DNA from 4 places in the Pseudomonas sp. MPR-R2A5 genome. Region 2 is predicted to be linked to each of the others. Evidence: predicted binding sites of a transcription regulator. Region 2 holds the regulator's gene; each other region holds the start of a gene.

Region 1 (7,742 bases), on a different contig from region 2:
CAAAAACCACTAGGACAATGAGTGAGAAGAAGGCGGCAGACCTTGGAGCCAGATTCATATTCCTGATGTTCATTTTTATCTCTCTGAGGAAGGTCGGTACAACATGGACGCTACTTCGGCAGCCAACATCCGTAAAAGTCGAACAATGCCGCCAACGCATCCACCGGCTCGATTTCTCGTGACTTCGGAACCTGAAATTCACAAGCGGAATCAGTCAGCTCGAAGAATTGATGTCATATAAAGATCGTTGTAGTTCAGCAGGCTGGCACTCCTCACGCGAAACCGGGCAAAAGCTGCAGAATGGATGGAGTCTGTTTGCTCACTGCCTGTCTCCCGCTCATAACCTGTCGCCTCTGGTGGACAGGTTATGAGCCCCTGGCCAAATAGTGGCTTATTGACACCAATGCAACCATCAGATCATCCCTATTCAAATGTAGGAATACTGGAAAAGCGGTTAGGGAAATCCCTACTCCAATGCGCGGGTCACAAAGTGTCGAAGGTCAGTTTTTGCTAGCGACCAACCAAAGCTGATCTGGCCTATCTGACCAGGCAGAAACTCAGAACTCTGATGCGAACAGAAGCCGGAGAAAACAGCCTCGGGAAATTGGTTAGGGAGATAACAGAAAGGGACGTGCGCCCCCACTCCAAATACTTACTGATCAACAAGCACGGGAAACGGATGACGAAGGGTATGTTGCGTTTGCGCTGGGACACTTTCCGTAATGCCGTCATGACAGTGCTCCCCCGCCAAGCGGTACTGCTGGATCAGATCATCAAGCCGGTATTCACACAGGCCATACCCTGCACCAGGCAGGCTTACCCAAATATTCCGGCACTTTTCGATTGCGGTTCCGACCCGGCCTGCATGCACGTCCGGTAGTGCGCGGCATTCGCGGATGTGCTGCAGAGCCAGCAGGTCCTGGCTGATCGGGCTGAAGTCCGACAGGGTCAGCAGCGTTCGGCAATACGGCCAATCTTTGAGCATCTGCTGGTACCGGCCCGAGGCATTAGATGTCAGCCCCTTACTGTTGATGACCTTCGAGCGTCGTCCCTTTGCGAAGGGGGTGATCACTGAAATCCGTGAAGATCTCAGGCTTCCTGTCGATGCCCGTCACGATGACGTCGTAGCCATCCAGGGCGGTGGCCGGCGATGTGCTGGTCCCTTCGGACCAAGTGAGCATATCGAGGAAGGCCAACGCGTCACGACTGCCCGCTTGGATAGCTGAAATTCGTGCCATTGTCTTTTCTCCAGGCGAAAAAAAACCGCATACAAGGCGGGATCAAGGGTAAAAACCAACTCAGTTGGATAAGGTTGGCAAGATGCTGTATTCAAACGAATTTGGCCAAAGACCCCGTCGCGACAAGAAGTTCCGCTCCGTTATTAATTGACAGCCTTTGTGTAGGGGCACATCGCTATCATCTTCGCCAAATTAACCCTACAAGGAACGCGTCAATGGTGTTGAGACCCACCAAAACTACCAATCACCACGGATGGGTTTGGGTCTACAAAAAGATAAGAAGCTTCGGCTTCTCTCGATTTACAGCATTTTACCGGACGTCCCTCTATGTCCTTCGAGGAGACACGGGGTCATTTAAATACAAGCATGGTTGGTCAAAATTTCGTTTCCGCCGTTGATCAATTCCGATCAAGCTATGCTGGTTTACTGTCAGCCTGCTCGATTACGGAAACATCGATGGGGCCGTGAAGGTATCACCAACAAACCGGCCACCTGCAGCGAAAGCGGTAGCCCCCCCGGCAAGAATGCCAACACCGAAGGTATGCACAAAACCTTCTGAGTTGGTGGCGATGATGGCGGCGCCAGCGATCACCCCGGCGCCGCCCACTATCCATATGTTTTTGCTCGGCGACTTCAGTTCCATTGCAGCGATGCTCCCTGTTAAGAATGCGCTGAGTTTATCGCCGCGACCTTCAATAAGAATCTTTCTCGCTGCATCCGGAGGCCGGCGCCTAACTGGAGATAATCCATGGACGGCCAGTTCTACCTGCAAGACAGCCACAGTCACGCCTACGTCGGCGACGGCTTATCGTTCTGGGGCTTTGGTGGCTCTGGGTACGTCACCCACCTGGCAAAGGCCCAGGTGTTTACGCGGGACGGCGCTTGCGATCACCGCGACACCGACATCCCGTGGCCCAAGGCCTACGTGGATGCCAGAGCGCGAGAGTAGGTGTTGACTGCCAGTATGTGACGCTGAGCGAAGCGCTGGACCAATACCCCGACGCAGCTGAGTTTTACATCCAGAAGCCGCTTGCGGTCGGTTCATAAGCGACGCGCAGCGCTACCGGGAAGACCGCCGCAACTGCGGAAGAAGCAACACGCCTTAATCCAGCTCCATGCCGGTCCCCCGTAATACCCCTATCGCCGAACAGCACCAGACGGCGAGGCTATCAGCGCTTATCGCGAGCTTCGGGATTCCTTGCATTGCAGATAAACATGATCCCAGGAGCAATAAAGATACTCCAATAGCCATTTATGCTTGGATACAAAAGCGGCCCGAATACCCCAGTGACAAGCAAAGCGAGCCCTGCCCATAACCGCTTACGCGGCGTGAACCACTCGCGGAACGCTTCAAGCTTTTTACCGGCCATTACCCACGTCCTTGTTTGATAAGCAGCAAAGCATATCACCCAGTTCAACGAATCACGCCAACCGGCGAGGATCCCCTATGTCCGCACAGCAGAAGCCCCCCCTTCGATTTCAAAACCCAATACGGACTCGGCTTCAACCCTCAGGACAATGAGATCGTTGTCGACTTCTTTCTGTGGTGGAGGCGGTGGCGCCGGGACAAGGCAAACAACGTGCGTGGCGCCCTTGAGACCATCGGCGAGAACGCCGGCCACATCAAGCAAGGTCTAGCCCAACTCAGAAAGCTTCCATGATTCAGCCACTATTTGATTTTGATCTCAAACGCGCCTCACGCGAGCACTACATAACAGATAAAGCTGCGATCAATTTTCCACACGTGGGGAGTACAGCTGGCGGCTGGCATTTTCTATCGTACTTCGACCGCAAGACCGAGGTGTCGATGGTGTCGCTGGCAGGTATTCACTACCCAAACACCACCGGTTTTTTTGGTGACTCGGGCGTCATTGACGTAACTGAACAACTAGCCAAGCGTGGTTGGTTTGCCGGATGTGACTATGACTGGTAACGAAGGCCAAAGCTCAACGACAACCCTAACAAGCCCGAACCGTCGATCTCGCCAAGCATGTGTTGTTCCCCCTCACTTTGCACACACTCGACAACTCGCTAGGGGCGAACTCCAACGCAGTACGATTGAGCGTGCTAAGCCACCTGAGTCGCAAACTTACCAACCGCTTCAACAACTTTCTTGGCTCCGTCCTGAATTTCAACAATAACTTGCCCTGCCTGCGTGGCTAGCTCAAGACCTTGCTCAGCTTGGGACTTACTGTTCGCCATCTCCGCTATAGTTTGATCCACCAGCTTCTGATTTTCCAAAACAACTGATGCGATTTCCTCAGTCGCCGTGCTGGTGCGCCCGGCCAATTGTCGAACCTCATCCGCGACGACTGCAAAACCTCGGCCTTGCTCACCTGCGCGTGCAGCCTCAATCGCAGCGTTCAATGCCAAAAGGTTCGTTTGCTGAGCAATACTACTGATGGTCTGAATGATCGAACTGATTAACAGCGACTGCTTTCCAAGCGCTTCGACGCCACCCGAGGCAGCCTGCATATCCCCAGCGACTTTGCGCATGGTGTGCATAGTGTCGTTAACCACTATCGCACCACGTTGAGCAGTAACGTCAGTCTGCTGGGAGATTTCAAATGCCGTTTGTGCAGCATCACTGACTTGGTGTTCACGGGCAACCTGTTCGGTAATAACCGTTGCAAACTTAACTACCTTGCGTAGTGTTCCTTCGGTGTCGTAGACCGGGTTATAGCTCGCCTCCAGCCATACCGTCTGACCCCGACTATCAACACGTTGGAATCGGCCAGCGACAAACTCACCCTTGTTCAACGTCAACCAAAAATCCCTGTATTGCTGGGAAGAAGCCTCCTCTGGCCGACAGAAAATACGATGATGACTTCCTTGCGCTTGTCCCAGGCTGTAACCCATCGCTTTTAAAAACTGCTCATTCGCCGTGATTACATGCCCGGATAGATCGAACTCAATGACCGCCGTCGAGCGCAGTAGCGCGTCAATGAACGATGCGTTTTCCGATGCCTTTTCCACTCTGGACGTAATGTTCGTCGCATAGCCTGCGATATGACTCAACCGGCCAGTCGCATCAGCTACGGGTTGCCAATGAGCATGAATCCACACTAATGAGCCGTCAGCATGCAGGTACCTGTATTCATCAGATATCGACTTACCGGCGGCGACAGCCGCCCGAAAATTGTGAAAACAGGGAAGTTTTGAAACGTACTGCGGAACAATGTCGGCCATGGCACGACCTATAAGCTGATTCTGGGTGTACCCCAAAGCCTGTGCAAAATTGTCGTTGCAGGTGGTAATTGCAAAATTAGTATCGATACTCAGCGTCAGCATTTCACGGTGTAGGCCATCACGCAGTTGGCGCAACTCCGACAACTCAGCTGTTTGAGCCTCAAGCTGATTCTTGATTTTTTTATTGAACATGGAAAACCACCTGTTGGGTGTTAAAAGGTTTATCGGCGTGATCAGCAACACGTTTAGCTATCAGACGAACGAAAAGCAGTGAGACGACGAACGTCACAATCAGGTCGGCAAGCTGCTGTGGCCACACGTCTCAGCTCCAGCCCCAGAAACAAACCTGAAATCCCGGATCAGGCACCGCTTGGAACCTGATTTCGCCTCGAGGATTAGGCCTGGTTGTCATCGAAGTTTTTTGAGCATATCTTGTCTAAAAACTTATACAAGGTATCAGTAGTTGTACAAGAATGAGCAGTGGCCACTGACGCTTTATTTCGACGGCGAGTGCCCTCTTTGCGCCCGGGAGATCAAGATCCTAAATGTGCGAGCAGCACCGGATCGTCTCCTGTTTGTGGACATCAGCGATCCTACCTTCGAAGCAAAATCTCTTGGGTTCACGCTCGTTGAAATGCAGTCGATACTGCACGCCAGGTTGGGCGATGGAACCTGGGTCACTGGCTTAGACGCGACGCTTTGGAGCTGGCGAGCAGCGGGCCTTGGTATCTGGGCGGAGCCGTTATCATGGCGTTCGACTAGACCACTTCTAAACCTTGGCTATCACCTATTTTGTCGCTTGCGTCCGCATCTAGCATGGCTGCCCCATCCTGATGGCAGCGTTCGGTGTCGCGATGAGGGCTGCGTAGTGCCTGATACCAAACGCGCCACTGGCAGCAAGACGTCGCCTGCAAGAGGTAATGATGAATAAAGCTAGCAGCCTTCGCCTGATCCTAGGTGATCAGCTGTCGTTCGATCTCGCCTCACTACAGGCCGTTGATATCGAATGCGATACCGTGCTCATGGTCGAGGTGATGGAAGAAGCCAGCCATGTTCCTCATCATCCGCAAAAGATCACCCTTATCTTCAGCGCTATGCGCCACTTCGCCGAGGCGTTGCAGCAACGGGGAGTCAAGGTGCAGTACGTAAAGCTCGATGACCCAGAAAATACTGGATCGGTGCCTCGCGAGTTAGAGCGGTGGCGCGCACTTTTGCGACCGGATGAAATCCACATCACCGAGTGCGGCGACTGGCGCTTGGAGCAATCGATAAAGGACTGTGGTTTAGCGATAAAATGGCATTCGGATTCTCGCTTTCTCTGCTCCCGTGCCGAGTTCTTTACCTGGGCGAATGGCAAAAAGCAGCTGCGCATGGAGTTCTTCTATCGCGAGATGCGCCGCAAGAGCCGGCTATTACTCAATGGGGACGGTAGCCCGGTCGGAGGTGCATGGAACTTTGATGCAGAAAACAGAAAGGCTTTACCCAAGGGCGTAAGGCCTCCATCACCCGCACGTTTTACTCCTGACGCAATTACCCGAGATGTTCTTGCGTTAGTTGCCAAAAATTTCGCAAGCCACTACGGCACGCTCGACACATTCGACTACCCGGTAACCCATGCCGAAGCTCAGGCCCTCTGGGATTACTTCCTCGACTGGGGCCTGGCAGCCTTCGGCGACTACCAAGACGCGATGGCCTGTAACGAGCCGTTCCTGTTTCATGCCCGAATAAGCGCCGCGCTGAATATTGGACTGCTGGATCTTCGTCAGCTGTGCAGCGATGTTGAATCGGCGTACCTGTCGGGCAGCATTGCGCTGAACGCTGCCGAAGGTTTTATTCGACAACTGATCGGCTGGCGGGAGTATGTCCGAGGCGTCTACTGGCTGAAGATGCCTGACTATGCCGACGGCAACGCATTCGGTAATTCGCGGTCGCTCCCAGAGTTCTACTGGACGGGCGACACGCAGATGAATTGCATGCGCCAAGCCATCAACCAGAGCCTTGAGCATGCCTACGCTCACCACATTCAACGTCTCATGGTGACTGGCAATTTCGCCCTGCTGGCAGGTATCGCACCGAGTCAGATATGTGAGTGGTATCTGGCGATCTACATGGACGCTTTCGATTGGGTGGAGCTGCCCAATACACTCGGCATGGTTATGCACGCAGACGGCGGATATCTAGGCTCGAAACCCTACTGCGCGAGCGGGCAGTACATCAAGCGTATGTCTGATTATTGCCGTGGCTGCGCATACAAAGTAAGCGAAAGCACGACAGGCGATGCCTGCCCGTTCAACTCGCTCTATTGGCACTTCCTGATGCGCCACGGCGACCGCCTTCGCGGCAACCAGCGCATGGCCATGATTTATAAAAACCTCGACCACATGGATGAATCCAAACAGCAGGCGTTATGGCGACGCGGCGAGTTGTTACTCGCAAAACTGGATGAAGGTCAGTCGTTTTGAAAAAGAGTGAGCTCCCAGTCAAAACCTGCATGACGTGTGGCCTACCATTTACTTGGAGAAAGAAATGGGCGCGCTGCTGGGAGGAGGTGCTCTACTGCTCGGAGCGTTGCCGGCGCAACAAAGCAACGACGCGGTGAAAAGAAATAGAGGGCATTCGACAGACCCTTTGGTGCACCTGATAAGGCTATCTGTTATGAATGAAGAAAGATCGAGCAGCTGCATCCATCAGATGCTCAGAGCATATGCCTTGAAGAAAAGTCAGACATGGCTCCATGTCATAGCGTCCAAAATTGACTCAATCGTTTTTCAAGCCGAACCTGAAGGAGGACGCGAAAATTATCAGCATCATAGCTCGAAAGAACGCGCTCCATTTCCAGCCTCCACAGAAGCGCATGAGCGACACCGTCCACTGGCGGCGCTTCGGTCGAAGTATTTCCGACAAACTGGAAGTTGGAATCTCGACACACACAATGGATCGCCGGGCGCAAGCCGGTAAGCTTTGCATTGGAGGACTTCCAAAACGCATTGGAGCAGTTCACTCAGTTGTCGAAGACGAAGCCAGACAACCATTGCGATGACCCCTTAAGCCCTCAATAGCCTAGCTTAAGTTGCATCATTTTTATCGCTATCAGGCCCACTACCACGTTGAAATGTTGTGACCACGTAGCACGAATTCACAGTGGCCGTACATGCTCCCAGAGGACACGCTGGAGCCGCCATCCTAGTAGAATTCGTCGAGCTGATTACTGCCCACTTTGAGATGTTCTATGAGCTCTGAATTAACTGAAGAAGAAATGCGGCGTGCCCTATTCGGTACGCCTCAGCCCGAAGAGCAGATATCTGCTCCTCTAGT
Region 2 (7,742 bases):
CACTGAACAGGCTGCGACGGTTGCTGCGGGAAATGCTGTGCACCTTCTCGCACAGCATCTGCTTGACCTTCTCGGGGTTGCGCGAGATGTCTTCGAAGTTCTTCGGCAGGAAATCCACCGCGCCAGCATCCAGCGCATCCAGGGTGACCCGGGCGCCTTCGTGCGTCAGCGAGGAGAACATCAATACCGGGGTCGGGCAGCGCTGCATGATGTGCCGGACTGCCGTGATGCCATCCATCATCGGCATTTCGTAGTCCATGGTGATCACGTCCGGCTTCAACGCTATCGCCTGATCAATCGCCTCTTTGCCGTTGGTGGCCGTACCGACCACCTGGATGGTTGGATCGGCGGAAAGAATTTCCGAGACGCGGCGGCGGAAGAAACCCGAATCGTCCACCACCAGGACCTTGACTACCATAAACACTCCGTTAGGCGGGACGGGCAATACCGCCCTGCCCCACCAGAATCAAATACGCCGTGCGGCGTAACGCTTGAGCATGCTCGGAACATCGAGAATCAGCGCGATCCGACCGTCACCGGTGATGGTCGCGCCCGACATGCCCGGGGTTCCCTGCAGCATTTTGCCCAAAGGCTTGATGACCACTTCTTCCTGGCCCACCAGTTGATCGACCACAAAGCCGATACGCTGGGTGCCCACCGAAAGGATCACCACGTGGCCTTCGCGCTGCTCTTCATGGGCAGCCGATGCCACCAGCCAGCGCTTGAGGTAGAACAATGGCAGCGCCTTGTCGCGCACGATCACCACTTCCTGGCCGTCCACCACGTTGGTGCGTGACAGGTCGAGGTGGAAGATCTCGTTGACGTTGACCAGTGGGAAGGCGAAGGCCTGGTTGCCCAGCATCACCATCAGGGTCGGCATGATCGCCAGGGTCAACGGCACCTTGATGACGATTTTCGAGCCCTGGCCCTTGGTCGAGTAGATATTGATCGAGCCGTTGAGCTGGCTGATCTTGGTCTTCACCACGTCCATGCCCACGCCACGGCCCGACACGTCGGAAATCTCGGTCTTGGTCGAGAAGCCTGGAGCGAAGATCAGGTTGTAGCACTCGGTGTCGGTCAGGCGGTCGGCGGCGTCCTTGTCCATCACGCCACGCTTGACCGCGATATTGCGCAGGATCGCCGGGTCCATGCCCTTGCCGTCATCGGTAATCGACAACAGGATATGGTCGCCCTCCTGCTCCGCCGCCAGGATCACCTTGCCGTTGCGGGACTTGCCCGAGGCTTCGCGTTCTTCCGGGGTTTCCACGCCGTGGTCGACGGCGTTGCGCACCAAGTGGACCAAGGGGTCGGCCAGGGCCTCGACGAGGTTCTTGTCGAGGTCGGTTTCTTCACCCACCAGTTCCAGGTTGATTTCTTTCTTGAGCTGGCGAGCCAGGTCGCGAACCAGGCGTGGGAAGCGGCCGAAGACTTTCTTGATCGGCTGCATCCGCGTCTTCATCACGGCGGTCTGCAAGTCAGCCGTGACCACGTCGAGGTTCGACACAGCCTTTTGCATGGCTTCGTCGCCGCTGTTCAGGCCCAGGCGCACCAGACGGTTACGCACCAGCACCAGTTCGCCGACCATGTTCATGATGTCGTCCAGTCGTGCGGTATCGACCCGTACGGTGGTTTCGGCTTCACTGGCAGGCTTGTCGGCTACGGCAGCGGCAGGCGCACGCGCGGCGGCCGCGGCGGCTGGCGCTGGGGCTGGCGCCGGTTTGGCGGCAGCAGGCGCGGCGGCCTTGGCCGGTGCCGGTTTCGCGGCCACGGGGGTAGCAGTCGCCGCAGCAGCCGGGGCCACTTCGGTGAACTTGCCCTTTCCGTGCAATTCGTCGAGCAGGGCTTCGAATTCGTGATCGGAGATCAAGCCGTCGTCAGCAGGGGCCGCAGCGGCGCCCGGTGCAGCTGGCGTCGGCGCCGCGCCAGTGGCCGCGACTTCCGGCAAGGCATCGGCGGCAAAGGTGCCCTTGCCATGCAACTGGTCGAGCAACGCTTCGAATTCGTCGTCGGTGATATCGGTACTGGCCGTTGCCGCCGGCGTTTCCGGGGCAGCCGCAGTGGCCACGGCATCAGCCGCGAACTGGCCTTTGCCATGCAACTGGTCGAGCAGGGATTCGAACTCTGCGTCGGTAATGTCTTCGCTGGTCGGCTCGGCAGGCGCAGCGGCCGCGGGTGCGGGTACGGCCGACGGTGCTTCAGCCTCGGCCTTGACCGCATTGAGAGAGTCGAGCAACTGCTCGAACTCGCTGTCGGTGACATCCGCTTCGGCTTCGACCACCGGCTCTGGCGCCGCTTCCACCACCGGCGCGGCCGAGGTGTCGGCAGGTTCTGCCAGGCGCGCCAGGGCGGCCAGCAGTTCCGGGGTGGCTGCGGTGATCGGGGCACGTTCGCGCACTTCGCTGAACATGCCGTTGACCGCATCCAACGCTTCGAGGATTACATCCATTAACTCCGAGTCAACGTGACGCTCACCCTTGCGCAGGATGTCGAACACGTTTTCGGCGATGTGGCAGCACTCCACCAGCTCATGGAGCTGGAGGAAGCCGGCGCCCCCTTTTACAGTATGAAAACCGCGAAAAATTGCATTGAGCAGGTTCGCATCATCCGGGCGGCTTTCCAGCTCGACCAGTTGTTCGGACAGTTGCTCTAAAATTTCGCCGGCCTCTACAAGGAAATCCTGAAGGATTTCTTCATCGGCGCCGAAGCTCATGGGTGTGCTCCTTAGAAGCCTAAACTGGATAACAGGTCATCTACGTCATCCTGACCTGACACAACGTCTTCACGTTTATCGGCATGAATCTGCGGACCTTCACCCTTGGCGAGATGTTTTTGTGGATCTTTTTCAGAGAGGATCGCTTCGCGGTCATGTTCGATGCCGGCGAAACGGTCGACCTGGCCGGCCATGAGTACCAATTTGAGCAGGTTGCTTTCCACTTCGGTGACCAACTGGGTCACACGCTTGATCACCTGACCGGTCAGGTCCTGGTAATCCTGGGCGAGCAGAATGTCATTGAGGTTGCTGGAAACCGTACGGTTTTCCTGCTCGCTGCGTGACAGGAACCCTTCGACCCGACGGGCCAGCTCACGAAACTCTTCTGCGCCGACTTCACGGCGCATGAAACGACCCCAGTCAACGCTCAGCGCCTGGGCTTCCGTGGCCATGCCGTTGACCAGGGGCGTGGCGTTTTCCACCAGGTCCATGGTGCGGTTGGCCGCTGCCTCAGTCAGCCTGACCACATAGGACAGGCGTTCGGTGGCGTCGGTGATCTGCGAAATCTCTTCGGCTTGAGGCATGTGCGGGTCAATCTGGAAATTGACGATCGCACTGTGAAGCTCGCGTGTGAGCTTGCCCACCTCCTGGTACAGGCCGCGGTCACGGGTCTGGTTGAGCTGATGGATTAACTGCACCGCATCGCCGAACTGGCCTTTTTCAAGGCTGTCGACCAGCTGGTGAGCATGTTTTTTCAGGGTCGACTCAAAGTCGGCCTGCGATGATTCTTTTTGCTCCATAGCTCCCCCGTGGCAGCATTAGCCGTGGATGCGTTCGAAGATTTTTTCGATCTTCTCTTTCAAGGCCTGCGCAGTGAATGGTTTGACCACATAGCCGTTAACCCCGGCTTGGGCGGCTTCGATGATCTGTTCACGCTTGGCTTCGGCGGTCACCATCAGCACGGGAAGACTGCGCAGTTTTTCGTCGGCACGCACGTGGCGCAACAAGTCGATACCCGTCATGCCCGGCATGTTCCAATCGGTTACCAGAAAGTCGATGCTCCCGCTGTTGAGGATCGGAATCGCCGTAAGGCCGTCATCCGCCTCGACCGTGTTTGTGAACCCAAGGTCACGCAACAGGTTTTTTATGATCCGCCGCATCGTTGAGAAGTCATCAACGATGAGGATTTTCATGTTCTTGTCCAATTCGACCTCCAAGCAGTCTTAAACGCGCCCAGCACCTGGACGCGCCATTTCAATCAACAGGCGTTACACAAAAAGGACTGCCCAGGGCACCACGGTTAGCCCCCGCGGCGGCCAAGGCCCTCGCGGTTGCGTCTGCAGTGTCCCCACACTGCCTGTCAGCGCGCGCGCCACTCTCCCAATCGCCCCCGCAAGCGGGCCGCGCACTGGCTGTGCAGCTGGCTGACACGCGATTCGCTGACCCCCAGGACCTCACCGATTTCCTTGAGGTTCAGCTCTTCGTCGTAGTACAGCGCCAACACCAGTCGCTCACGCTCCGGCAAATTGGCAATTGCGTCGGCCAATGCGCCCTGGAAGCGTTCATCCTCCAGGTCACGCGACGGCTCCATATGCGTACTCGCGCCGTCCTCGTGCAACCCTTCGTGTTCGCCGTCCTGCAACAGGTCGTCGAAACTGAACAGGCGGCTGCCCAAGGTATCGTTCAAAATCCCGTAATAATCGTCGAGACTCAATTGGAGTTCGGCCGCAACTTCATGATCTTTAGCGTCGCGACCGGTTTTTGCTTCAATTGACCGAATTGCGTCACTGACCATGCGCGTATTGCGGTGTACCGAACGCGGCGCCCAATCGCCTTTGCGCACCTCATCGAGCATCGCGCCACGGATACGGATACCCGCATACGTCTCGAAACTCGCGCCCTTGCTCGCGTCGTATTTGGTCGACACTTCGAGAAGGCCGATCATGCCGGCCTGGATCAGGTCTTCGACCTGGACACTGGCGGGGAGGCGTGCCAGCAAGTGATAGGCGATGCGTTTGACCAAAGGCGCGTAACGCTCGATCAACTCACCCTGACTGTCACGGGCGGACTTCTTGTAGGCGTTGTAGCCGGTCGCTGTCATAGCACGGGTCCTGCGCTCGTCTGATGCACCAATCGCTCGACGAAAAACTCCAGATGCCCCCGAGGGTTGGCGGGCAACGGCCAAGTATCGACCTTCTGAGCAATAGCCTTGAACGCCAAGGCGCATTTCGAACGAGGGAACGCTTCGTAGACTGCACGCTGCTTTTGCACAGCCTTGCGCACACACTCGTCATAGGGAACTGCGCCGACGTATTGTAGGGCGACATCGAGAAAGCGATCCGTGACCTTGGTCAACTTGGCGAACAGGTTGCGGCCTTCCTGCGGGCTTTGGGCCATGTTGGCCAGCACGCGGAAGCGGTTCATGCCGTAGTCGCGGTTAAGCAGTTTGATCAGGGCATAGGCGTCGGTGATCGAGGTGGGTTCATCGCAGACCACCAGCAACACTTCCTGCGCGGCGCGCACGAAGCTGACCACCGACTCGCCGATCCCGGCGGCGGTGTCGATCACCAGCACGTCGAGGTTGTCGCCGATATCGCTGAACGCCTGGATCAGACCGGCATGCTGCGCCGGGCTCAGGTGCACCATGCTCTGGGTGCCCGAGGCGGCCGGTACGATACGGATCCCACCGGGGCCCTGGAGCAGCACATCACGCAGCTCACAGCGGCCCTCGATCACATCGGCGAGGGTATGTTTGGGCGTCAGTCCCAGCAGAACGTCGACATTCGCCAGCCCCAGGTCAGCATCCAGCAGCATGACGCGACGGCCAAGCTCTGCCAGCGCCAGGGACAAATTCACTGACACGTTAGTTTTCCCGACGCCACCTTTGCCGCCGGTCACCGCGATCACCTGTACGGGATGCATGCTGCCCATTTTATTTCTTTACCTTGTCTTGCTTAGACGCAGGCTACATGGCTTGGCCGCGTGAATCGCTTGCAGACCATCGATGTAGATACATTTCACGGTGTTCATACTGACTCAACCCACCCGTTTTGCCGGGTTGTGGTAGAGGTCAGCGAACATGTCGGCCATCGCTTCCTCGCTAGGCTCTTCTTGCATTTGCACGCTGACGGCACGGCTGACCAACTGATGACGGCGCGGCAGATGCAGGTCATCCGGGATCCGCGGCCCGTCGGTCAGGTAGGCGACCGGTAGTTCATGACTGATGGCCAGGCTCAACACCTCGCCCAGACTCGCCGTTTCATCAAGCTTAGTCAGGATGCAGCCGGCCAGCCCGCAGCGCTTGTAGCTATGGTACGCAGCGGTAAGAACTTGTTTTTGGCTGGTGGTTGCAAGCACCAGGTAATTTTTAGACTTGATGCCACGCCCGGCCAGGCTTTCCAGTTGCAGGCGCAAGGCCGGGTCGCTGGCTTGCAGCCCCGCGGTGTCGATCAGCACCACGCGTTTGCGCAGCAACGGGTCGAGCGCGTTGGCCAGCGACTGGCCCGGGTCGACGTGGGTCACCGACACATTGAGGATGCGGCCCAGGGTCTTGAGTTGCTCCTGGGCGCCGATACGGTAGCTGTCCATGCTCACCAGCGCGATATTCGAAGCGCCGTATTTGAGCACATAACGGGCCGCCAGCTTGGCCAGGGTGGTGGTCTTGCCCATGCCGGCAGGGCCGACCATGGCGATCACACCGCCCTCTTCCAGGGGTTCGATTTCCGGAGTGGCGATCATCCGCGCCAGGTGGGCCAGCAACATGCGCCAGGCCTGGCGAGGTTCTTCGATTTCGGTGGTCAGCGCCAACAGGTCGCGGGACAACGGGCCAGACAGGCCGATGCGTTGCAGGCGACGCCAGAGGTTAGCCTGGTGTGGTTTGCTGCCTTGCAACTGGGTCCAGGCCAGCGAGCCCAACTGCACTTCCAGCAATTCACGCAGGCCGTTGAGTTCAAAGCGCATCGAATCGAACACGCGCTGGTCGACTGCGGCAGCCGGCGCGGGCGCTGCAGGACGTGGCGGTTCTTTGAACGTAGGTTCGACCAGCGGCTCGGCAGCGGTCAGCGGCAAGCCGGCGAACAACTGGCGATTGGTGGTGGCATCGCTGTCACCCCGCATGCTCAGCTCAGCCTGGGCCGACACAATGCGCGAGGCGGTCTTGCGCAGCTCGTCTTCGAGTTCCATGTTCGGCACGCGCGGGGCCAGCGCCGAAGGGGTGTAGTCCAGGGCAGCCGTCAGCTCGACACCGCCAGCAATACGGCGGTTACCGATAATCGCAGCGTCGGCGCCCAGCTCATCACGGACCAGTTTCATGGCCTGACGCATATCGGCGGCGAAAAAACGCTTTACTTGCATAACCCACTACCTCAGCCGTTGGGCCCAACTGTCGCGACGATGGTCACTTGCTTATTGTCAGGAATTTCCTGGTAAGCCAATACGTGCAAATTCGGTACTGCCAGGCGTCCAAACCGCGACAACATCGCTCGGACCGGGCCTGCTACCAACAGAATCACCGGCTGGCCCTGCATTTCCTGGCGCTGCGCCGCGTCGATCAACGAACGCTGCAGCTTTTCAGCCATGCTCGGCTCCAGCAGGACACCCTCTTCCTGGCCAAGTCCGGCCTTCTGAATACTATTGAGCAATATTTGTTCCAACCTTGGTTCCAAGGTGATCACAGGCAGCTCGGAGTCAAGCCCCACAATGCTTTGCACGATTGCGCGGGACAATCCGACACGCACCGCAGCCACCAGCGCGGCAGTATCTTGACTCTTGGCGGCATTGTTGGCGATAGCCTCGGCGATGCTGCGAATATCGCGTACCGGCACCTGTTCGGCGAGCAACGCCTGCAGCACTTTGAGCAGCTGCGACAGCGACAGCACGCCCGGCACCAGCTCTTCGGCCAGTTTTGGCGAGGCTTTGCTGAGCAACCCCATCAATTGCTGGACTTCTTCGTGGCCGATCAGCTCGTGTGAGTGCTTGTACAGAATCTGGTTGAGGTGGGTGGCGACCACGGTGCTGGCGTCCACCACGGTGT
Region 3 (7,742 bases), on a different contig from region 2:
CAGGACGCTATCGACCTGCTCAACAACCGCCTGGCGCCACAGGGTGGAATCCTCACCAAGAGCCTGGAGGACATGATCACCTTCAACCAGAACGGCGTGGAAGCCGCAACCGATGCAGCGGCACAGGTGTATACGCGCGCGCAGTGGATTGTCGGCCTGATCATCACCGTTGCGCTGGTCGCCACCCTGCTGCTGGCCTGGCTGTTGACCCGCAGCATCACCGCGCCACTGGGCCAGGCCCTGAGCGTTGCGCGCAGCATTGCCGCCGGAGACTTGAGCCAGCCCGTCGTGGTGCAGGGCCATGACGAACCGGCACAACTGCTGACAGCACTGGCAACCATGCAGACGCAACTGCAAACCACCATCCGTGGCATCAGCGAATCGGCGCAGCAACTGGCATCGGCGGCTGAAGAAATGAGTTCGGTGATGGAACAGAGCACACGTGGCCTGCAAGCGCAGAACGACGAGATCGAACAGGCCGCGACCGCCGTGACCGAGATGAGCGCGGCGGTGGATGAAGTGGCGGGCAATGCGGTATCCAGCGCCGAAGCGTCCCAGGCGTCCGACGAAGACAGCAAGCACGGCCACTACCAGATCAGCGAAACCATCAGCTCGATCCAGAACCTGGTGGACGAAGTGCTCGGCGCTTCGAACAAAGCCGAGGGCCTGGCGATGCAGGCCCAGGACATCAGCAAGGTGCTGGAAGTGATCCGCGGCATTGCCGGGCAAACCAACCTGCTGGCGCTCAACGCCGCCATTGAAGCCGCCCGCGCGGGTGAGGCCGGGCGTGGCTTTGCGGTGGTCGCCGATGAAGTGCGCTCACTGGCCCAGCGTACCCAGGATTCCACCGAAGAAATCGAGCAGATGATCGCCGGCATTCAGCAAGGCACCCAGGACACCGTCAGTGCCTTGAACAGCAGCGCCGAGCACGCCGGCCAAACCTTGCAACGGGCCAACAACGCCGGCAACGCCCTGGAAAAAATCACCGCTGCCATCTCGCAGATCAGCCAGCGCAACCTGGTGATCGCCAGCGCCGCCGAGCAACAAGCGTTGGTGGCCCGCGAAGTGGACCGCAGCCTGGTGAATATCCGGGACCTGTCGACCCAGACCGCCGCTGGCGCCACCCAGACCTCGGCCGCCAGCCAGGAACTGTCGCGCCTGGCGGTGGACCTGAATGGGTTGGTGACGCGGTTTGTTCTGTAATCCATAGAAAGGTCATGTAACACTCGCCGGCTTATTGAGGTAGGAGCGTTACGTGAGACCTGTCGACACCTTGTACTTGCTGGGGCTCGCCGCCATCTGGGGCGCGAGTTTCCTGTTCATGCGCATCATCGCGCCAGAGATTGGCACGGTGCCGACCGCGTTTTTCCGCGTGTCGATTGCCGCCGCAGGGTTGTTGGTGATCCTGGCGATGATGCGCGTGCGCTGGGACTTCCAGGGCAAGTTCAAGACCGTCCTGCTGCTGGGGGTGATCAACTCCGGGATTCCCGCGACGATGTATTCGGTGGCCGCCCAGGTGCTGCCAGCGGGTTACTCGGCGATCTTCAATGCCACCACCCCGTTGATGGGGGTATTGATCGGCGGGCTGTTCTTCAGCGAGCGGCTGACCCCGTCGAAAATCGCCGGGGTGTGCCTGGGGCTTTTCGGTGTAGGCGTGCTGACCCGCGCGGGCCCGGTGGCGTTTGACCTGGAATTATTGATGGGCGCGCTGGCCTGTTTGCTGGCGACTACGTGTTATGGCTTTGCCGGGTTCCTGGCGCGCCGCTGGCTGGACCAGCGGGGAGGATTGGACAGTCGTCTTTCCGCCCTGGGCAGCATGCTCGGCGCCACGTTGTTCCTGCTGCCGTTGTTTATCTACAGCGCCATCAGCCATCCGCCCGCGAGTTGGGGTGGGTGGCAGGTGTGGTTGTCGCTGCTGGGCCTGGGGCTGGTGTGTACGGCGTTTGCCTATGTGTTGTACTTCCGCTTGCTCACTGCGATTGGCCCCGTGAGATCGATGACCACCACTTTCCTGATCCCGCCGTTCGGCGTGCTGTGGGGCGCGTTGCTGCTCGACGAGCCGTTATCAATGGCGCATCTGTATGGCGGGGTGTTGATTGCGGGGGCGTTGTGGTTGGTGTTGCGGCCACGCAGGTCGTAGGCGCCGGCGAACCGGCACCTACGGGGTAGACATCAGCCTTTACGGAACACAAACACCAACCCAACGATGATCAACCCCATCCCCAGCAGGCTCAACAACGCCAGCCGATTGCCGAAGATCAGGTAATCCATCACCGCCGTCACCGCCGGCACCAGGTAGAACAGGCTGGTGACGTTGACCAGGTTGCCCCGCGCGATCAGGCGGTACAGCAGCAACGTCGCCAGCACCGACACCACCAGCCCCATCCACAATACCGGCAGGTAAAAGCCGGCATTCTGTTCGAAGTGGAACGGCTGGAACGGCACGAATACCGCGCACAACAGCAGCCCGGCCAGGTACTGCAGCGGCAGCGTGCCCAAAGGGTTGTCGGTAATGCGTTTTTGCATGATTGAGCCGAAGGTCATGCTCGCCAGGGCCAGCAGGCCGAAGAGCATCCCGGCCAGGGACATCCCCGCCAGCCCGATACCCTGGTACACCACCATGATCAACCCCGCCAACCCGAGGCCAAGGCCGAACAGGCGGCGCCCGGAACGCTGGCGCTCCGTCAGCGCCACGGTCAGGATCGGCTGCACGCCCATGAGGGTCGCCATCACGCCGGGGGTGACGTTGAGGTCCAGGGCCAGCAGATAGAAAATCTGGTAGGCCCCCAACAACACCAGGCCGGTCGCCGCTGCATACCACAGCGGTTTGCCGGGGCGCGGCAGTTGCAGCTTGAGCATCGGTACGAGGATCACCAGACCGAGCAGGGCGATGGCAAAACGGATCAATAAGAAGGCGAAGGGCGACGCATGGGCCAGGCCCAGCTTGGAGAAGATCGCCCCGCTGCTCCACAGCAGGACAAACAGGCTCGTCGAGGCCGCCGCGGCCACGGATTGTTTCGAAAGAACAGACATGGTTACCACCTGTAATCAGGCAAAAAAAGCCGACTCAGCAAAAGCTGAAGTTCTGGAGTTTTTTCAGGCGTGCAGACGGGGACAGCGAGTCGCTGATCAGCCCGAAATGCCAACACCCGGCGGTGATACGACTGCGTACACCGGCGTGCGACTGACAGGTGGGGGGTAGTGACTGATCTGCGCAGGCTGCTTGTTCCCGCACGGTACGACCACAGCGTTGACCGCTGAGTCGACTACCGCTATGCGCTGGAGAGCTGGCATGGGCTGATCTTGTGTGGAGGGATGAAGAAGGCCTGACTATAACCAGCCGTTGATACGTTTTGCAATCACTTCACCAACGCCCTTGCGTGGCACAGTTTTCATGTGGCCCACAGGGGACGATCGCTATAATGCCGTCCAGTTTTTTCCAAGGACTCCCCATGCTCGCATTGCCCTGGCTGTACCTGGCGCTTCTTTCCATCGGCTATGTGCTGGCCTTGGCCTACGGGCAACTGGGCGTGCTGGCGCTGGTGTCCGTCGCCCTGCTGCTGATTGCCGGTTATGCCGTGCGCCAGCAGCGCACGCCTTGGGCGCGCTACATCGGCCATGGTTTGTTCATTGTGCTGGCCCTGAGCCTGGCGATGCACTGGCTACCGGGCTTCTACAACGGGCGCGCTATCGAGCCACAACGCTTTACCCCCGACGCGGTGCCCTTCTCGATGTACCTGAACCAGGACAAACCGCTGATCGGCTTCTGGCTGTTACTGGCCTGCCCGTGGGTGGTGGCGCGACGCTCCTTGCGCCTGTCGATCTGCGTCACGGCCCTGGCCTTGGCCCTGACCGCAATTGCCGCCCTCGGCGGCGCAGCCTTGCTGGGCGTCATCAGTTGGGCGCCGAAATGGCCGGTGCAGGCGTGGTTGTGGGTATTGAATAACCTGTTGTTGGTGACCTTGGTGGAAGAGGCGTTGTTTCGCGGCTACATTCAGGGCGGCCTGCAACAGCGCTTCAAGCACCTGCCCTACGGCGAGAACCTGGCACTGCTGCTGGCCTCGCTGCTGTTCGGGCTGGTGCACCTGGGCGCGGGCTGGCAATGGGTGTTGCTGGCAAGCATTGCCGGCGTGGGTTACGGCCTGGCTTATCGCTTTGGTGGGCTGGGTGCGGCGATTGCCACGCACTTTGGGCTGAACCTGCTTCACTTCGGGTTGTTTACTTATCCGATGCTGGCTGGCTGATGTCTACCGGAGGCAAGGCGTTCCTGCGGATTGTTGCAAAAATAAGTTAAATAAGCGCCCGCTCCTGCCGATACTCCCTGAAAGCCTTGCGGATTGAACAATCATGCGTAATAACCAACCCGTTACCCAGCGCGAACGTACCTTCCCCGCTCAGCAACGGTTGATCTCCACCACAGATGCCAAGGGCGTGATCACCTACTGCAACGACGCTTTCGTCGAAATCAGTGGGTTCTCCCGCGATGAACTGGTGCGTGCCCCGCACAACCTGGTTCGTCACCCGGACGTTCCGGCGGCCGTATTCGGGCATATGTGGTCAACGCTCAAACAAGGCTTGCCATGGATGGGCATTGTCAAGAATCGCTGCAAGACCGGTGATCACTACTGGGTTAACGCCTATGTGACGCCGGTTTTCGACGGCAACCAGGTGGTCGGCTACGAGTCGGTGCGCATCAAGCCCACCGCCGAGCAGATCCGCCGGGCCGAAGCGCTCTATCAACGCATCAACCAGGGCAAGTCTGCCGTTCCCCAGCGGGACAAATGGCTGCCGGTGTTGCAGGACTGGCTGCCGTTTATCCTGATCAGCCAGTTGAGCTTCATGATCGGTGCGTCGCTGAATTCCCACTGGGGCTTTGCCCTGGCGGCGGGGCTGTCGGTGCCCTTGGGCCTGCTGGGCCTGAGTTGGCAACAGCGTGGCCTCAAGCGCCTGCTGCGCCTGGCCGAGCAGACCACCTCAGACCCGCTGATCGCGCAGATGTACACCGACAGCCGTGGCGCCCAGGCGCGACTGGAAATGTCGATCCTCAGCCAGGAAGCCCGCCTGAAAACCTGCCTCACGCGGCTGCAGGACACGGCTGAACACCTCAACGACCAGGCGGCGCAGTCCAACACACTGGCGCATAACAGCTCCAGCGGCCTGGAACGCCAGCGCGTGGAAACCGAACAGGTGGCCACCGCGGTCAACCAGATGGCGGCGACCACCCAGGAAGTTGCCAGCCATGTGCAGCGCACGGCGGATGCGACCCAGGAAGCCAATCGCCTGACCGGTCGTGGCCGCGATATCGCCGGGGAAACCCGCGAGGCCATTCAGCGTCTGTCGCTGGCCGTGGGCGAAACCGGGGTGACCGTTACCCAACTGGCCAAGGACAGCGATGAAATCGGCGGTGTCGTCGATGTGATCAAAGGCATCGCCGATCAGACCAACTTGCTGGCGCTGAACGCGGCAATCGAAGCCGCGCGTGCCGGGGAGATGGGCCGTGGCTTCGCAGTCGTGGCCGACGAGGTCCGTCAACTGGCCCAGCGCACCGCCGAGTCGACCGGGCAGATCCATGCCTTGATCGCCAAGCTGCAACAAACCGCTGCCGCCGCCGTGCAAACCATGGACGCCGGGCATCGCCAGGCCGAAGAAGGGGTGGCGCGGGTGATGGAAGCGGATCAGGCGTTGGTCGGCATCAGCGAAGCAGTGGCCAACATCACCGACATGACCACCCAGATTGCGGCCGCCACCGAAGAGCAAAGCTCGGTAGCCGAAGAGATCAGCCGCAACATCAGCACCATTGCGCTGTTGGCGGACCAGACTTCGGAACAGGCGTTGAACTCGGCGCAGTTGAGTGAGGAATTGACGCATACCGCCAATACCCAGTACTCGCTGGTCGAGCGGTTTAACCGCTAGACCGCTATCGGGGGCAAGCCCCCTCCCACATTTACCGCGTACACCCCTTGGAACGCAGTCGAGTGTGGGAGGGGGCTTGCCCCCGATAGGGCCCTAGAGGGCTCCGAGAAACCGGGCAACCTGCACCGCCGCAGCCTCCAGATGCTGCTCATGACTGAACCCCGAGGCCTTCAACGGCTTCAAGTCATGGTCCCCCGCCACCAGCCACATTACCTCGATGCTCGGCGACAAATCATAGCCTTCTACCGCCACTCGATTACCCAAGGCATCGCGCTCGCCCTGCACGATCAACGTCGGCGTCTGCAGCCCGGCCAGATGCTCGACCCGGGGCTTCTCCGGCTTGCCCACCGCATAGAACGGATACCCCAGGCATACCAACCCATCGACGCCCAGTTCATCGGCCACCAGACTGGCCATGCGCCCGCCCATGGACTTGCCACCGATGGCCAGTGTTCCAGCGACATGGCGTCGCACCTCGGCATGCACCTCACGCCATGCCTGCAACAGTTTGGCGGCCGGGTTCGGCGGGCGTTTGCCGCCCTCTACGCGCCGCTGGGCCATATAGGGAAACTCGAAGCGCAACACGTTCACCCCATGCAGGGCAAGGCGTGCAGCCATGTCGGTCATGAACGTCGAGTCCATCGGTGCGCCGGCGCCGTGGGCCAGAATCAGGGTGACAGGCTCACGCCGATCTCCCTCTGCCGCGGCGTCCCACAACCAGCCGTGTTCCCGCACACACTGCGCCCATTGATCCCCGTCAATACTGGCCTTGTGCTCTTTGCTCATGCTTGCCTCGCTATTCAGTCTGCCTATAACTCCAGCCCAAGTGCCGCATTCGCTTGGGTTGAACCGTGGATGGGGAACCATGAACACTACATTAAGTACCGCCTATAACTACAAGGTGGTCCGCCAATTCGCCATTATGACGGTGGCGTGGGGCATCGTCGGCATGGGGCTCGGGGTTTTTCTCGCCGCCCAATTGGTATGGCCTGCGCTCAACTTCGACTTACCCTGGACCAGCTTCGGCCGCTTGCGCCCGTTGCACACCAACGCGGTGATCTTTGCCTTCGGTGGCTGCGCGTTGTTCGCCAGTTCCTTCTACTCCGTGCAGCGCACCTGCCAGACCCAGCTGTTCGCGCCGAAAATCGCCGCGTTCTGCTTCTGGGGCTGGCAACTGGTGATCCTGCTCGCCGCGATCTCCTTGCCGCTGGGCTACACCAGCTCCAAGGAATACGCTGAGCTGGAATGGCCGATCGACATCCTGATCACCATTGTCTGGGTGGCCTACGCCATTGTGTTCTTCGGCACCGTGGCCAAGCGCAACACCAAGCACATCTACGTCGGCAACTGGTTCTTCGGTGCGTTCATCATCACCGTCGCGATCCTGCATATCGTCAACAACCTGGAAATCCCGGTCAGCCTGACCAAGTCCTACTCGCTGTACGGCGGTGCGACGGATGCCATGGTGCAGTGGTGGTATGGGCATAACGCGGTAGGCTTCTTCCTGACCGCTGGCTTCCTGGGAATGATGTATTACTTCGTACCCAAGCAAGCCGAGCGTCCGGTGTATTCCTATCGCCTGTCGATCGTGCACTTCTGGGCACTGATCACCCTGTACATCTGGGCCGGTCCTCACCACCTGCACTACACCGCGCTGCCGGACTGGGCACAGTCGTTGGGCATGGTGATGTCGCTGGTCCTGCTGGCGCCAAGCTGGGGCGGCATGATCAACGGCATGATGACCCTGTCGGGCGCCTGGCATAAGCTGCGCAGCGACCCGATCCTGCGCTTCCTCGTGGTTTCGCTGGCGTTCTACGGCATGTCGACCT
Region 4 (7,742 bases), on a different contig from region 2:
GCTCACGGTGGGCGTGATTCTGGCCCTGACCGGTGCCGGCGGCGGCATACTCGCGGTGCCGTTACTGGTATTCGGGGCGGGCTTGAGCATGGCCGAGGCCGGGCCTATTGGCCTGCTGGCGGTAGGGCTGGCCGCGACCCTGGGCGCGGTGATGGGCCTCAAGAACGGCACCGTCCGCTACAAGGCCGCGTTGTTGATCGCGGCCGCGGGGATCGTCTGCTCGCCCCTGGGCCTTTGGTTGGCACAACGCACACCGAATCGTCCGTTAACGGTCCTGTTTGCCTGCGTGCTGATGTACGTGGCGTTCCGGGTATTCAAGCGCTCGTTGCCGCCCTCCCCGGCCTCGAAGACCGCCGTCGCGCCCAAGCCGCCTTGCGTATTGAACCCCCAGCGCGGAAAGCTGAACTGGACGGCGCCGTGCGCCTGGGCGCTCACCGTGTCTGGCATAGTCGCGGGCGGGCTGTCGGGCCTGCTCGGCGTGGGGGGCGGCTTTGTGATGGTACCGGCGCTGCAGCGATACACGAATTTGACCACGCAGTCGGTGCTGGCAACGTCCCTGGCGGTGATAGCGCTGGTGTCCATTTCCGGCGTTGCGGCCAGTTCGGCGGCCGGGCATTTGCAGTGGGCAATTGCGCTGCCGTTCTCTCTGGGCGCATTGTCTGGCATGGCCGGCGGACGCCTGATCGCGGCTCGGTTGGCGGGGCCCCACCTGCAACGAGGGTTTGCCGCCGTGTCGATGCTGGTGGCGGTGGCCCTGCTGGTCAAGGCGATTAATACATGAACCTGAACGAGCGACTTTCAGGCGCGCCTGAACCGCGCCAGTCCCCCAAGATGTGCACAGGAGAAACCCCATGACTGTCGACTGGCTCAACTTCACCCCCTGGTCGTCCCTGGCAGGCGGCGCATTGATTGGCCTGGCGGCCAGCCTGTTCGCCGTCGGCAACGGCCGCATCGCCGGCATCAGCGGCCTGATCGGCAGCCTGCTGCAGCGCGGTGGCGAAGGCGTAAGTGAAAAAGCGCTGTTTCTGCTGGGCCTGCTGGTCGCGCCGCTGCTATGGGGCTTGTTTGCCGCGCTGCCGGCGATTGAGTTCCAGAGCGGCGGGCTCGGGCTGATCGTCGCCGGTGTGCTGGTGGGGGTTGGTACGCGGTATGGCTCAGGTTGCACCAGTGGCCATGGGGTGTGTGGCTTATCACGCCTGTCGCCGCGCTCAATGGTCGCCACGGTTTGTTTCATGGCCAGCGGATTCCTGACGGTGTTTGTGCTGCGTCATCTACTGGGGGTTTGAACATGCTCAAAGTCACGGCATTCATCGCCGGCCTGCTGTTCGGTCTGGGCCTGCTGCTGGCCGGCATGGCCAACCCGAGCAAAGTGCTCGCGTTCCTGGATTTGGCTGGGGCCTGGGACCCGTCCCTGGCGCTGGTCATGGGCGGCGCCATTGCCGTCGCGATTGGCCCGCTGACCTGGGCACGCCGACACGCCCGTTCGCTCCTGGGCGCGCCCATGCAGTTCCCTGCCAAGCGTGAGTTGGACCGGCGCCTGATCGGCGGCAGCCTGTTATTTGGCATCGGTTGGGGGATCGCCGGAATTTGTCCTGGGCCGGCCGTGGCCATCCTGCTGACCGGGCATTGGCAAGCGTTGGTGTTCATGGTGGCCATGCTGGGTGGCATGTTGTTATTTACGGCCCTGGAAAACCGCCGCGGTCGTTGATTGCGTTTGCACTCTCAACAGCAATAGCGTTGCAGCCGATCATTCAAGAGCGATTATTTAAGGCTCAACTTATCGGCTGAATCGAATCATCGGTTTAATGCAACAAACAATGATTATCACCATAACGATATTATCCAGCGGATGAATACCCGCACCTAAAAAATTCAACTATGAGTGCCCGACTTGTTAGCCATTCGTCGAATATGGCCCTTTGCGAGCAGCGTTTTATAGTGGGCAGCACAAACCCCCACCCTGATTAAAATTGTTGCCTGGTACTTTTAATGCCCCTCAAACAATCCACACCCAATACCCTTCCCATTAATGAGGAGTTCTTGCAATTAATGCAGGCGACGCTGAACGCCCAAACCAGTTGGATGACAACCGTAAACCATTTAGAAGAGGCTTGCGATGAGGTCTGGCTCGCCCGCATGTGGGAGGTCGAGAACCTTGAAAATCACTACAGGGCTTGCCAGGACCAGCTGTTTTCCTACCTGAAAAAAGCCATCAACCATTAAATTCATGATGACGATCGTGGCCCTTTCGGGAAGTTGTCGCTCTCTATTCGGGCTCACCAGAACCTGGCCTTCCTGAATATTCGACTAAAGCACAAGATCACACTATGAGCCTTCTGAAAACGCACTTGGTTAATTGGCCAATCTTTCCACCCCCCGAAAAACAAGGTGCTTTAACCTTTCAGTGGCACTACCGCCCTTCATTCCACCTCTCGATATTTTTTCATGCAGTGCTCAAAACCAGCCGGAGTAATAGTGTGGCCGTCACACTCACGCTAAAGCATTGCGATTCAAGGTCGACACTCAGAACTCACTTATCAACCTGCGTTACTACCGGGAGTCCATATGTTCGGCTGGATCAGCAATATCCGAGTCAGTGCTAAATTAAGTTGGGGGTTCGGTCTGGTACTGGGGCTTGCGTTGTTACTGGCCGCGACCGGCTGGTACGCCGTGGTGACGTTGACCGATCGTGGGCTGAAAGTTGAAAAAATTGCGCAGGTCAGCGATTACACCAAAGACTTGCGAATCATTCGTCTACGCATCGGTACGAACTCCCAACCGAATGCCTATCAACCGTTGCAGCAAACCCTGGATCAGCTCGCAGCCCACCTGCACAGTATTCGGGCACTGTTCATCGACCCACTGGATGCCGACCTGATCCAACAGCAGGAAAATGCGGTCACCGCGTACGGAGGGCTGCTGCACGACCTGTCCACCCCCGGCATTGACCAGGCGTCGTTGTTTAAACGGATGGGCCAGTTGGGTGACCTGCTGCTCGATACCACGCAAAAACTCATTCAATCGCAAAATGCCAAACGCGATGCCGACGCCGCTTCCACCAAGACCCTGCTGGGGCTCGTCGCGGCCTTGGCGCTGTTGCTGGGCGCCCTCGCTGCGTGGGTCATCACCCGTCAAATCGTGAACCCACTGCAACACACGCTCCGGGCGGTGAACCGCATTGCCCAGGGTGATTTGACCGAGCATCTGCAGGTCAACCGGCGTGACGAACTGGGCCAGCTGCAATCAGGCCTTCAGCAGATGATGCTCAACCTCCACGAACTGATCGACGGCATTCGCTCCGGTGTTATCCAGGTGGCCAGCGCGGCCGAGCAGCTGTCGGCGGTCACCGAGCACACCAATTCCGGCATCAGCAACCAGAAAGCCGAAACGGATCATGTGGCCACGGCAATGAACGAGATGACCGCCACCGTGCACAACGTCGCACGCAATGCCGAAGAAGCTTCTGCGGCGGCATCCATCGCCGATCAGCAGGCCAGCGAAGGGGAACGGATCGTGGGCGAAGCCATCGCGCAAATCCAGCGATTGGCGGCAGAACTCAACCAGTCGGCGGACGCGGTGCGCCATCTCCAGGAACAAAGCGACAAAATCGGCGGCGTACTGGATGTGATCAAGGCCGTGGCCCAGCAAACCAACCTGCTGGCGCTGAACGCGGCCATCGAAGCGGCCCGCGCCGGAGAGGCTGGTCGCGGGTTTGCGGTGGTCGCGGACGAGGTCCGCAACCTCGCCCTGCGCACCCAGCGCTCCACCGAAGAAATTGAAACCCTGGTCGCCGGCGTCCAAAGCGGCACCCACGCCGTGGCCTCCGGCATGGAAAGCAGCCTGCTGCTGAGTGAAAGCAGCGTGGAATGCACCCATCGAGCGGTCAATGCGCTGGAGAACATCACGGGCAAGGTCTCGATCATTCAGTCAATGAACCAGCAGATTGCCACGGCAGCCGAACAACAGAGCGCTGTCACCGAGGAGATCAATCGCAGCGTGATCAACGTCCGCGACATTTCCGAGCAGACGGCCAACACCTGCGAAGAAACCGCAGCGTCGAGTAACGAGCTGGCGCGGCTGGGGCATGAACTGGAAAGGTTGGTGGAGCGCTTCAAGGTCTAGGGGCGCGAGGGGTGGGCTGATTGCACAAACTTGCCGCTCAAGCGCCTAACGCCGGCAACATGACGCTCTCAGTCAACTCTGACCGCTGTGTACAAGTAACGCAAAAGCTCAGGAATTAGAGTTGAAGCGCCAGGGGAAGCTACCCCAGCTCACAACTCCAATAATAGAGCGACGTCAATGAGACTGACACCATCCTTGCCAGCGTGCCTGGCTCTGAGCTTCGTATCACTTGCCACCTATGCTGCCGAGGGCCCTCCTCCGCCCTCCGTCAGCCAACCCAGCGGTATCAACCTGGGCGGCACCAGCTTCTACGACGGGTTCGCCGGGCCACCCGGGCTGACGCATCAGACCTATCTGAAATTCAGTACGGCCAGCAGCATTCGTGACAATGGCGGCAAGGACAACCGCAACTTCGATAACCCGAAGATCAATGTCATCAGCTTGATCAACCAATTCAGCTATTACTCACCCGACACCATCGGCGGTGGCGCGCACCTGGGTTGGAGCCTGTTGGTACCCGTGATCTCACTGGACGGCGACTTTGGCGACAACGGCGCCAAACTCAAGGACAACGGCGTTGGCCTGGGCGACGTCACGGTCGGCCCGCAGATCCAGTTCGATCCGATCGTCAATGCCGAAGGCCGGCCGGTGTTTGTGCAGCGCGTGGCCTTCGATACGATCCTGCCCACCGGCAAGTACGACAAACACAAGGACTTGAATACCGGCTCCAACTACTTCTCCTTCAACCCCTACTGGGCCGCGACCTTGATGCCGGCACCGCGCTGGGAAGTGAGCTGGCGCCTGAATTACCTGTACAACTTCAAGAACGACGATCCAGCCAGCAGCTCGGCGCAGTTCTTTGAAGGGCGACCGGTGCGCGACACCCAAGCAGGGCAATCGGCCTGGGCCAACTTTACGGCCTCGTACGAGGTGTTCCCGAAGGTCTCGGTCGGGATCAACGGCTATTACTTCCGGCAGATTTCGGATGACCAGGTCAACGGCGACCGCTTGAGTAATTCCCGCGAGAAAGTCCTCGGCATTGGCCCTGGCCTGTTCTGGAAGATCACTGAGGACAAGGCGTTCTGGCTCAATACCTATAAAGAAACCGGCGTAGAGAACCGCAGCAAAACCGATTACGCCGTGCAAGTTCGCTACGTCCATAAGTTCTGACTGAGGTGATGTGTGATGAATGCGCTCGACTCCATCGACAGCAAGCAATCACTGGGCGTTATCTGCCTGATGATGGTCATTTCCCTGGGAACGCTGCAGATCCAGCCGATTCTGGGCGGCGCGTTGATTGATCAACTGGGTGTGCCGCTCAATGCCATCGGCACGATTTTCGCCGCCGAGCTGATCGCGATGGCCATCGCCTGCGGCGCCTGTGCGCTGTTGATGGCGCGTGTCGACCGCCGCCGCTTTGCCCTGGTAGCGTTGTTGATCCTGGCCGCTGGCAACCTGGTCAGCACCCAGCTTCACAGCCAGGCATGGCTGGTGGTCTTCAGAATCATCTGCGGCGCCAGCGGTGGCGCGGTCATGGCGGTGGTATATGCGACCGCGGCACTGCGCAGGTCCAAAGATGCGACCTTTGCGGTGATCAATATCGGCAACCTGTTATGGGGCATGCTGCTGGTCACCTCCATGCCCCTGCTGTTGCGGGGGTTTGGCGTACAGGGTGCCTTTTGCCTGCTGGCCATCACCAGCCTGCTCGCCGCACTGGGTTGCTGGAGAATACCCAGGCACTACCCGGACGCCCAACGCATCGCCCATGGCGCAGCCCGGCCGTTCGGGCTGACGTCGATGCTGCTGATCGCGCTGTTTGCGCTACTGTTCTTCGGGCACTCCGCCCTGTGGGTGTATCAGGAACGCATCGGCAAAAGCCTGGGCCTGGAGCCCCAGCAGATCGGCGCCATCCTCGGTGGCAGCATCCTGGCGGGCGCCCTCGGTGCCGGCCTTTCCGGGCTGATCGGGCGGCGTCTGGGGCTATTGTTCCCGCAACTGTTGAGCTTCGGCACTGCGTTACTGGCCACCCTGATCATGGTCTACGGCGACAGCACCGTGGCATTCGCCACCACGGCTTGCCTGATTCATATGGTGTGGTTTTTCAGCTTGCCGTACCTGCTGTCCATGGCCGCCGAACTCGACCCCTCCGGTCGATTGGCCGGCCTTGGCAACGCAGCGATTTTCGTCGGTCAGGGCCTTGGCCCCTTTGGCGCCGCGCTGGTAGTCGGCGAAGGGCACTTTCGCGCGGTGGGTTGGCTCGCCGCCTGCGCTTATATGCTGGCCTTGATCATCTCGTGCCTGGTGGTGGCCCGTTTCCGTCGAGGCGTGAAGCCTTGTGGGCAAGCCCTGGCAACCCAATCCGCCTGAACGACGTCAACCAAACCGCTCAATGAGATCACGCAATGAATACGCCATTCCCCAATACCCCCGAATTTTCCGGGGCGCTGTATGCACCCAGCCGCGTCGAGGGCGAGGTGTACGACCTTGAAGTCGAAGGCACCCTTCCCGAGTCGATCCGTGGCACTTTTTATCAGGTGTCGCCGGACCCGCAGTACCCGCCGATGCTCGGCAGCGATATTTTCTTCAACGGCGACGCCCTGGTCAGCGGTTTTTACTTTGAAGGCGGCAAGGTCTCGCTGCGTCGACGCTATGTGCTGACCGATCGCCTGGTCGCTCAACGCCGTGAAGGGCGTTCGCTCAACGGCGTGTACCGCAACGTCTACACCAACGACCCGCTCGCGGCCAAAAACAACACCACCGCCAACACCTCGGTGATCCCGCACAACAACGTCCTGCTGGCGCTCAAGGAAGATGCCATGCCCTGGGCCCTGGACCCACAGACGCTGGAAACCCTCGGCGAGTGGAATTTCGACGGGCAGATCAACTCTGCAACGTTCACTGCCCACCCCAAGCTCGACCCCGTCACCGGCAACCTGCTGGCCTTCAGCTACGAAGCCAAAGGCGACGGCACACCCGACATGGCCTATTTCGAGATTTCGCCGCAGGGAAAACTGCTGCATGAAATCTGGTTCCAGGCCCCCTATGCAGCGATGGTCCACGACTTCGCGGTCACCGAACATTATGTGGTGTTCCCGCTGATCCCGCTGACGGTAGACGTCGAGCGCATGAAAAATGGCGGCCAGCATTTCCAGTGGCAACCCGAGCTGCCCCAGCTGTTTGCCGTGCTGCCCCGCCATGGGCATGCGCGGGACGTGCGCTGGTTCAAAGGGCCCAAGGACGGCTTCCAGGGCCACACCCTGAATGCGTTCGACGAAGGCGGCAAAGTCTATCTGGACATGCCGGTCACCGGCGGCAACATCTTTTACTTCTTCCCCCAGGCGGACGGTTTTGTACCGCCACCGGAAACCCTGGCCGCCAGCCTGATGCGCTGGGTGTTCGACCTCAACAGTGCGCAAGATGAACTGCAACCCCAGGCGCTGACCGACTACCCCTGCGAGTTTCCCCGCTGTGATGACCGCTACATCGGGCGCAAATATGAACATGGATTCCTGCTCGCCTTCGATCCAGAGCGCCCCTACAACCCGTCGAACGGGCCGATGCCGTTCCAGTTCTTTAACCTGCTGGCTCACCTCAACCTCACCACCGGTGTCACCGATGCC

What was found. The regulator FliA, encoded in region 2, starts transcription of late flagellar genes. The targets are predictions, from matches to a motif close to CTAAAGTTTNNNNNNNNNNNGCCGNTAA.
Region 1: a site for FliA is predicted at 3,778-3,805, ahead of AC1Q6I_RS28735 (methyl-accepting chemotaxis protein). Genes of this name have one in related genera too.
Region 3: a site for FliA is predicted at 4,291-4,318, ahead of AC1Q6I_RS03370 (methyl-accepting chemotaxis protein). Genes of this name have one in related genera too.
Region 4: a site for FliA is predicted at 2,496-2,523, ahead of AC1Q6I_RS01840 (methyl-accepting chemotaxis protein). Genes of this name have one in related genera too.

What each region holds. Positions count from the first base shown of each region.
Region 1 is NZ_JBXAFK010000052.1:44,054-51,795, forward strand. Features, by position in the region: gene AC1Q6I_RS28700 (methyl-accepting chemotaxis protein) at 1-73, opposite strand, end outside; gene AC1Q6I_RS28705 (lysozyme family protein) at 653-985, opposite strand; gene AC1Q6I_RS28710 (lysozyme family protein) at 1,023-1,238, opposite strand; gene AC1Q6I_RS28715 (hypothetical protein) at 1,681-1,881, opposite strand; gene AC1Q6I_RS28720 (hypothetical protein) at 1,987-2,187, shown strand; gene AC1Q6I_RS28725 (hypothetical protein) at 2,408-2,608, opposite strand; partial or broken gene AC1Q6I_RS28730 (hypothetical protein) at 2,896-3,144, shown strand; gene AC1Q6I_RS28735 (methyl-accepting chemotaxis protein) at 3,306-3,743, opposite strand; partial or broken gene AC1Q6I_RS28740 (PAS domain-containing protein) at 3,849-4,619, opposite strand; gene AC1Q6I_RS28745 (thiol-disulfide oxidoreductase DCC family protein) at 4,891-5,358, shown strand; gene AC1Q6I_RS28750 (cryptochrome/photolyase family protein) at 5,351-6,889, shown strand; gene AC1Q6I_RS28755 (DUF2256 domain-containing protein) at 6,886-7,026, shown strand; gene AC1Q6I_RS28760 (hypothetical protein) at 7,657-7,742, shown strand, end outside.
Region 2 is NZ_JBXAFK010000043.1:62,351-70,092, forward strand. Features, by position in the region: gene AC1Q6I_RS25970 (protein-glutamate methylesterase/protein-glutamine glutaminase) at 1-418, opposite strand, end outside; gene AC1Q6I_RS25975 (chemotaxis protein CheA) at 467-2,710, opposite strand; gene AC1Q6I_RS25980 (protein phosphatase CheZ) at 2,722-3,510, opposite strand; gene AC1Q6I_RS25985 (chemotaxis response regulator CheY) at 3,529-3,903, opposite strand; gene fliA (RNA polymerase sigma factor FliA) at 4,071-4,811, opposite strand; gene fleN (flagellar synthesis regulator FleN) at 4,808-5,641, opposite strand; gene flhF (flagellar biosynthesis GTPase FlhF) at 5,747-7,063, opposite strand; gene flhA (flagellar biosynthesis protein FlhA) at 7,075-7,742, opposite strand, start outside.
Region 3 is NZ_JBXAFK010000003.1:137,608-145,349, reverse strand. Features, by position in the region: gene AC1Q6I_RS03390 (methyl-accepting chemotaxis protein) at 1-1,203, shown strand, start outside; gene AC1Q6I_RS03385 (DMT family transporter) at 1,256-2,140, shown strand; gene AC1Q6I_RS03380 (DMT family transporter) at 2,173-3,033, opposite strand; gene AC1Q6I_RS03375 (CPBP family intramembrane glutamic endopeptidase) at 3,453-4,244, shown strand; gene AC1Q6I_RS03370 (methyl-accepting chemotaxis protein) at 4,348-5,913, shown strand; gene AC1Q6I_RS03365 (alpha/beta family hydrolase) at 6,007-6,699, opposite strand; gene ccoN (cytochrome-c oxidase, cbb3-type subunit I) at 6,779-7,742, shown strand, end outside.
Region 4 is NZ_JBXAFK010000002.1:84,363-92,104, reverse strand. Features, by position in the region: gene AC1Q6I_RS01860 (sulfite exporter TauE/SafE family protein) at 1-781, shown strand, start outside; gene AC1Q6I_RS01855 (YeeE/YedE family protein) at 852-1,286, shown strand; gene AC1Q6I_RS01850 (DUF6691 family protein) at 1,289-1,708, shown strand; gene AC1Q6I_RS01845 (hypothetical protein) at 1,990-2,223, shown strand; gene AC1Q6I_RS01840 (methyl-accepting chemotaxis protein) at 2,566-4,122, shown strand; gene AC1Q6I_RS01835 (SphA family protein) at 4,300-5,292, shown strand; gene AC1Q6I_RS01830 (MFS transporter) at 5,308-6,489, shown strand; gene AC1Q6I_RS01825 (carotenoid oxygenase family protein) at 6,525-7,742, shown strand, end outside.